DNA from 3 places in the Micromonospora zamorensis genome. Region 3 is predicted to be linked to each of the others. Evidence: riboswitches for the same ligand, from Rfam matches in the RefSeq annotation. Region 3 holds a riboswitch; each other region holds the start of a gene.
What was found. A riboswitch is a leader RNA that binds a small molecule or an ion and turns the genes downstream of it on or off. The one in region 3 is predicted to bind cyclic di-AMP.
Positions count from the first base shown of each region.

Region 1: it holds a riboswitch for cyclic di-AMP, as region 3 does, so the genes downstream of both, GA0070619_RS30885 (coiled-coil domain-containing protein) here and GA0070619_RS06360 (C39 family peptidase) in region 3, are expected to answer to the same signal.
Region 2: it holds a riboswitch for cyclic di-AMP, as region 3 does, so the genes downstream of both, GA0070619_RS20575 (coiled-coil domain-containing protein) here and GA0070619_RS06360 (C39 family peptidase) in region 3, are expected to answer to the same signal.

Region 1 covers NZ_LT607755.1:6,849,352-6,851,608, reverse strand. The annotation lists gene GA0070619_RS30890 (YibE/F family protein) at 1-905, shown strand, start outside; cyclic di-AMP (ydaO/yuaA leader) riboswitch at 1,072-1,202, shown strand; gene GA0070619_RS30885 (coiled-coil domain-containing protein) at 1,207-2,226, shown strand.
Region 2 covers NZ_LT607755.1:4,690,239-4,692,495, forward strand. The annotation lists gene GA0070619_RS20565 (HelD family protein) at 1-22, shown strand, start outside; gene GA0070619_RS20570 (cation diffusion facilitator family transporter) at 130-1,047, shown strand; cyclic di-AMP (ydaO/yuaA leader) riboswitch at 1,160-1,291, shown strand; gene GA0070619_RS20575 (coiled-coil domain-containing protein) at 1,297-2,257, shown strand, end outside.
Region 3 covers NZ_LT607755.1:1,409,456-1,411,712, reverse strand. The annotation lists gene GA0070619_RS06365 (alpha/beta fold hydrolase) at 1-100, opposite strand, end outside; gene GA0070619_RS06360 (C39 family peptidase) at 234-1,088, opposite strand; cyclic di-AMP (ydaO/yuaA leader) riboswitch at 1,322-1,463, opposite strand; gene GA0070619_RS06355 (hypothetical protein) at 1,748-2,257, opposite strand, start outside.

The DNA.
Region 1 (2,257 bases), 1.7 Mb from region 3:
TCGCCGCGGCGATCGTCGCGTTCGGTAGGTGGCGGGGCCTGGCCGCGCTCGCCGGGTTGGCGGCCAGCTTCGCCATCCTGCTCACCTTCGTGCTGCCGGGCATCGGCGCCGGCAGGTCACCTCTGCTGGTGGCGGTGGTCGGCGCAGCCCTGATCATGTTCGTGGTGCTCTACCTGACGCACGGGGTCACCGCACAGACCTCGGTCGCGGTGCTCGGCACCCTGGGCAGCCTGGTGCTGACCGGCGTGCTCGCCACCATCGCCACGGCGGCAACCCACCTCACCGGCTTCGGCAGCGAGGACGCCACCACGCTGTCGATGTTCCAGGGCGACGTGGACCTGCACGGTCTGCTGCTCGCCGGGATCATCATCGGCTCGCTCGGGGTGCTCGACGACGTGACGGTCACCCAGGCGGCCACCGTCACCGAGCTGGCGCACGCCAACCCCGGCCTGACCCGGTTGCAGCTCTACCGGGCCGCGACCCGGGTCGGCCGCGCGCACATCGCCTCCACTGTCAACACCATCGTGCTGGCGTACGCGGGCGCGTCGCTGCCCCTGCTGCTCCTGCTCACCGCCGACGCACGGCCGATCGGGCAGATCCTCACCAGCGAGTTCCTCGCGCAGGAGATCGTCCGCAGCGCGGTCGCCACCCTCGGCCTGATCGCCGCCGTGCCACTGACCACCGGGCTGGCCGCAGTGGTGACCGCAGCCGGGCGCACGGACGCCACACCGTCCACCGACGCTTCCGCCCCGCGACCTCAGCCGGACCGGGCGGAGGCACTGGCCGCACTCATCTCACCGCGAGCGGGTCGCTCCGACGAGCCGGAACCGACGCGGACCCCACCCCCATCCACCGCCACCGACGGGTGGCCGGAGCCGAACAGGAGCACGGATACGGCATGGTGACACTCCTCAGCGTGACCAGATCGGGCGTCCACCCTGAGAACCACGTCACTGGTCACTCAACGCTATGGCGAAATGACGCTTTTGGTCGGCATCCAGGCGTAGCTCACACGACCGACTCTCGGGTAACCTCGCTGCCGGTTACCGATGAAGGCGCGAAGCGGCGCCTGCGGTGCCACCGCCCAATCGCCAACCGGCGAATCGGGGACCCAGGTACGTGGGGTGAATCCGCGTCAGCGGTAGGGGCCACTTCCGCCCCGAACCCGTCAGCTAACCCGGTCGGCGGTCGACGGAAGGGAACATTGTGACGGCACCCCTACGCCGCTGGTTGACACCCGTGGTGGCCGTGATCGCCGCATTGACCGTGCTCGCCGGGCCCCTCCCGGCCCACGCCGCCCCGACGACCCCCACACCGTCCGGGCACGAGGAGGACGGCGAGCCGCAGCTGCTCACCGACGTCATCGAGCAGGCCAACCGCGACTACTCCGCCGCCAAGTCCCAACTGGACAAATCCAAGAAGCGGCAGTTGGAGCTGGCCCTGGAGGTCGACCGGGCAAAGGCCGACCTGGACGCGTTGACCCCACAGGTCGGGCTGATCGCCGCCCAGTCGTACCGGACCGGCCGGATCGGCGCGCTCGCGATGCTGCTGGAGAGCAAGGCTCCCGACGCCTTCGTCCAGCGCGCCGCGGTGCTCGACGAGATGAACATGGTCAATGAGAAGAAGCTCGCCGAGGTCAACACGGCGAAGGCCCGCGCCGAGCAGGCCAAGCTGGCCCTCGACGCGGAGGTCCGCGAGCAGCAGAAGCAGACCGCCCTGATGGCGAAGCGGAAGAGCGAGGCGGACAAGGCGCTCTCCCTCGTTGGCGGCAAGGGCTTCACCGGCGGCCTGGTGGACGCCACCTCGAAGGTGGCCAAGATCGGGCCGGGTCGCACCGCCGACGGTGACTGGAAGCCGCAGTCGTGCAGCGAGAATGACCCGACCACGTCCGGTTGCGTCACGCCCCGCACGCTGCACGCGTACAAGGAGGTCAAGGCGGCCGGCTACAACCGGTTCGTCGGCTGCTACCGATCCGGTGGGCCGTGGGAGCACCCGAAGGGCCGTGCCTGCGACTGGTCGCTGCAGAAGAGCGGCTTCGCCCCGTGGCACAACGATGACACCCGGAGGTACGGCAACAACGTCGCCGCCTTCCTCATCCGTAACGCCGACCGGCTGGGCATCTACTACGTGATCTGGAACCGGCAGATCTGGTTCCCGGCGACCGGCTGGAGTTCGTACAGCGGGCCGTCGAACCACACCGACCACGTCCACATGTCGCTGCTCTGACCCGCTGAACCCTCGCCGAGGGCCGTTCCGC
Region 2 (2,257 bases), 3.3 Mb from region 3:
CACCATCGACCCGACCGGCTGATCCGTGCTGGCGAGCGGCCGGCGAGAGTTGCCGCCCCTACACTTGCATACATAGCGATGTGAACATACATTTGACCGGGTCCCGACTGGCGGCGGAGGGTGGTTCTCGTGGGCGCAGGTCATGACCACCACCACGGGTCCGTCGCCAATGCCGCACACCAGCACCGGGGCCGCCTCTGGGCGGCATTCGGGCTGCTCGCCACCCTGATGGTGGTCGAGGCGGTGGCCGCCCTGCACACCGGCTCGCTCGCCCTGCTCTCCGACGCCGGGCACATGTTCACCGACGTGCTCGGCATCGGGATGGCGCTCGCCGCGATCACCGCGACCCGGCGGGCCACCGGCGACCCGCAGCGCACCTTCGGGCTCTACCGACTCGAGGTGCTCGCCGCGCTGGCCAACGCCGTCCTGCTCTCCGGCGTCGCGATCTACGTGGTGATCGAGGCGATCCGCCGCTTCGGCGACCCGCACGAGGTCATCGCCGGCCCGATGCTCGCGGTGGCCGTGCTCGGCCTGCTCGCCAACATCGCCGCCTTCGCCCTGCTCCGCACCGGAGCCCGGGAGAGCATCAACCTTCAGGGTGCCTACCTGGAGGTGCTCGGCGACCTGCTCGGCTCGGTCGGCGTGATCGGCGCCGCACTGCTCATCACCGTCACCGACTGGTGGTGGGCCGACCCGCTGGTCGCCGTCGCCATCGGCGTGTTCATCCTCCCGCGCACCTGGCGGCTGGCACGGGCCGCCGTCCGCATCCTGGTGCAGGCCGCCCCGGAGCACCTCCAGGTGACCGCCGTGCACGACCGACTGGCCGCGGTCCCCGGTGTGGTCGAGGTGCACGACCTGCACGTCTGGACGCTCACCTCCGGCATGGACGTGGCCTCCGCACACCTGACCATGGCACCCGGGGCGGAGGTCGGCGCGGTGCTCACCGCCGCGCGTACGGCCCTGCACGACGACTTCCGGATCGAGCACGCGACGTTGCAGATCGAGCCGGGCGCCGCCTCCGGAGCGTGTGGCTCGATCGAGTGGTGACAGCAGCTCTCGTGACGACGCACGCACCGTCCGTCACATTGGCTGCAACCACCCCACCGGCACCGGTAGGCTCGGTCCCGGCCTCCACCAGGCGGCGCCCTCCCGGCGCCGGTGGTGGTCGCCGCCTAATCGCCCGCGAGGGCGAACCGGGGAACCACGTACCTGGGGTGCATCCGCGTCAGCGGTAGGGATCTTCCGTCCCGAACCCGTCAGCTAACCCGGTCGGCGGCTGACGGAAGGACATGCACAGTGGCACCAGCACGACCACCCGCCGCCCGACTGGCGGCCCTGATCGTCGCGATGTTCGCCCTCGGCGTCGCGCTCCCGGCCGGCACCGCCTCGGCCGCTCCCCCGACCGGCCTGCGGGCCGCCGCCCCCGACTCCGACGAGGAGGGTGGCACCCCCGCGCTGCGAGCCCAACTCGAGGCGGCCAGCAAGGGCTACCTGGACGCGAAGCGCGCCCTGGACGCCTCGGTGCAGCGGCAGCAGCAGCTCACCACCCAACTGAAGACCATCGAGGTCGAGCTCAACCAACGCAGCGGCAAGGTCGGCGAGATCGCCGGCGTCGCGTACCGCACCGGCCGGCTCAGCGCGATGTCGGCGCTGCTCAACAGCGACAGCCCGGAAGGCTTCATGGACCGGGCAGCCGCACTGGACGCGGTGGCCGCCAACGAGGACCGGGTGCTGCGCGACCTGCTCAGCAGCAAGGACCAGGCCAACCGCACCCAGGTCGCCCTGAACGGTGAGATCAACGAGCAGCGCAAGCAGGTCGCGGTGATGGCCAAGCGCAAGGAGCAGGCCGAACGGGCCCTGACGGTGGCCACCACCCCCAAGCCGCAGCCCGCCGCCGACACCGACTCCAACCGGGGCACCTCCGCCGCCAACGCGAAGGCCGCGCCGCGCAACTCCGACGGCTCCTGGCCGTCGGAGACGTGCAGCGTCAACGACCCCACGCCGGCCAGCGGCTGCATCACCCCGCGCACCCTGCACGCCCTCAACCAGGCCAAGGCGGCCGGCTTCACCCGGTACGTCTCCTGCCACCGCCCCAGCGGCTCCGGCGAACACCCGAAGGGCCGGGCCTGCGACTTCGCGGCCCAGACGGGCGGCTTCGGCGGTGACGCCACCGGCGGCGACAAGACGTACGGCAACAACCTGGCCGCGTACTTCATCCGCAACGCCGACCGGCTCGCCGTGCTGTACGTGATCTGGT
Region 3 (2,257 bases):
GTGGGGCCGAGGGCAGCCAGACGTCCCCGGTCGCCCCCATCCCGTGCAGCAGCAACAGGATCGGCCCACGGCCTGCCCGGCCACCTGATTCATCCACCACGGCCGCAGTCTCCCACGGTTCGCGACCAGGTACGAGGGTGGTCGATGCGGCGCAGGCCTGACCGCTCGGTGAAGACGCCGCGGGCGCCGGCCCCTTGTGGGGGACGGCGCCCGAAGCGGTCAACGTGCCTGGGTCAGGCGGAGTAGCCCCGGCTGGCGATCCAGTTGGCCAGGTCGATCGTGGTGATCCAGTACGACGCGTCGGCCGCGTTGGCCGAGTCGGCGATTCGCACGGTCCGGCCGTTGTCCTTGTAACCCACCACGGCGATGTAGTGCCCGCCGCCGTAGGAGTGCCAGCCGCCGTTGGTGTCGGTGGCGTCGCCGACGACGTTGGCGACCACGCCACGGCCGTCGGTGATGGCCTTGACGACGTCGGCCTGGAGCTGGTCCATCTGGGCCGGGCTGGGCGTGCCGGCGAACATCCGGGTCCGGTACGGGGAGCCCTTCACCTCGGCGTTGAGCACCCGGGTGGTGTCCAGGGCCGAGTTGGTGCCCATCTCGGTGGTGCCCAGCTCGGCGCCGAGCTCGTTCTGGGTGCGGTCGATTCCGGCGGCGCTGAGAGCGTTGCGGGTGGCAGCCGGGCCGCAGTTGTAGTACGTGTTCTGCGCCTGGTAGTCGTAGTCGAGCACCTTGGTCGCCGGCGGCTTCGGCCGCTCCGGCTTACGGGTCAGATCCGGGTTGCTGCTGGCCTTGGCCGCGGGTGACGCGGCACTGGTGGCCGGCGCGGGGGCGGCGGTGGTCGGTGCGGTGCTGGCCGAGGGGGACGCGTCGCGCGCCTCGCTGCGGGAGGCAGCGGTGTCGCTGCGCATCTCGGCGACAGTGGTCACGGTGTGCTGGCTGGCCGGGGCGTCGTCGGCGCTGGTGACCAGGGCGCCGGTGGTGCTGGCGATCGCGAGGGCCGCAGCGGAGGCGACAACGATCTGGTAGGGGCGCTCGGTGGTGAGGCGACGGAGCTGACGCTTCAGGGTGTGCTTCACGGGGTCCTCCACGGATCGGGGGGAGAGCGGCACACCGGGGCCGGACCGGCATCCGGGCAGGCGCCAACGCGCGGACGATGGTCCGCGGATGGTGAACCGCTCAGGGGAACGCCCGGCGTGGCCGGGCGGTTAGGCGATGACCCGGGGGGGTCAGCTCACCGTCACTGGACGAATGAGCGGGGGCACCGCTACGCCGTGGAGGCGAAGGAACAACCGAGGGGTGGAAAGGTGCTGCACGAGGATGGAACTCCTTCCGACACCGCCTACCGGGTTAGCTGACGGATTCGGGCGGGAAGATCGCCCTACCGCGGGCCGTGGCTCGCGGATTCACCCCGGACTTACTGATGGGTCCCCGGTTCGTAGATCACGATTGAGCGGGTCGGCGCGGCGTCGCCTCTTGCGAACGGTTACCGCACCGGACAGGACGACAGTACTGGCCGGCTCTCACCCTGCCAAGCCGGGTTCACCTGCGTAAACCCCAATCGGCGCGACAATTTCTGCGCGTATTGCCGATGATGTGACTCGATGGGACAACCGGTTACGGCGACGCCTGCGGGCGACAACCGGACAGGCCGCCAATTATGCGGCCACAATCACGGGAAGAATCGAGCCAATCGTGCCCGACGCCCGATTCGCCATTGACATGACCGGGCTCACATAACGGATCGGGCTCAACCCGCGCGAGCCGGGCGCCAACGTGCCGCGAGGGCGGGACGGAACGCCCGGGTAGCCGCCCGGCGGGCGGGTACCGGGTTCGGCCGCAGCCGGGCCGCTGCCGCGTACGCCTCCTCGGCGAGAGTGCGGGCCGACTCGGCGGCCAGTTCCGCGTCCCGCCAGGCGGCCCGCTCCCGGGTGGCTGCGGCCTGGTAGTCGGCCAGCCTCGCGTCCCGGATCGCCCGGCTCAGCAGCACCTCCTGCTCGACCGGGTGCCGCCGGGGATCCCAACCGTGCCGGTGCCCGAACACGTCGCCGAACTGCGCCATGGTCAGGTCGCCCCGCCAGTGCGCCGCCGCCGCCGCGCGATGCAGGTAGCGCTCCCGGGAGGCGTACTCGGCGGGGGTGCGGGGGGTATGCGGGGTGGGCAGCGCCCCGGCCCCCGCGAAGCGACGCGCGGCCGCGTCCGCCTCGTCGTAACGGCCCCAGGCCCGCTCCATCTGCTCCTGAGCGGTCAGCCAGGAAGC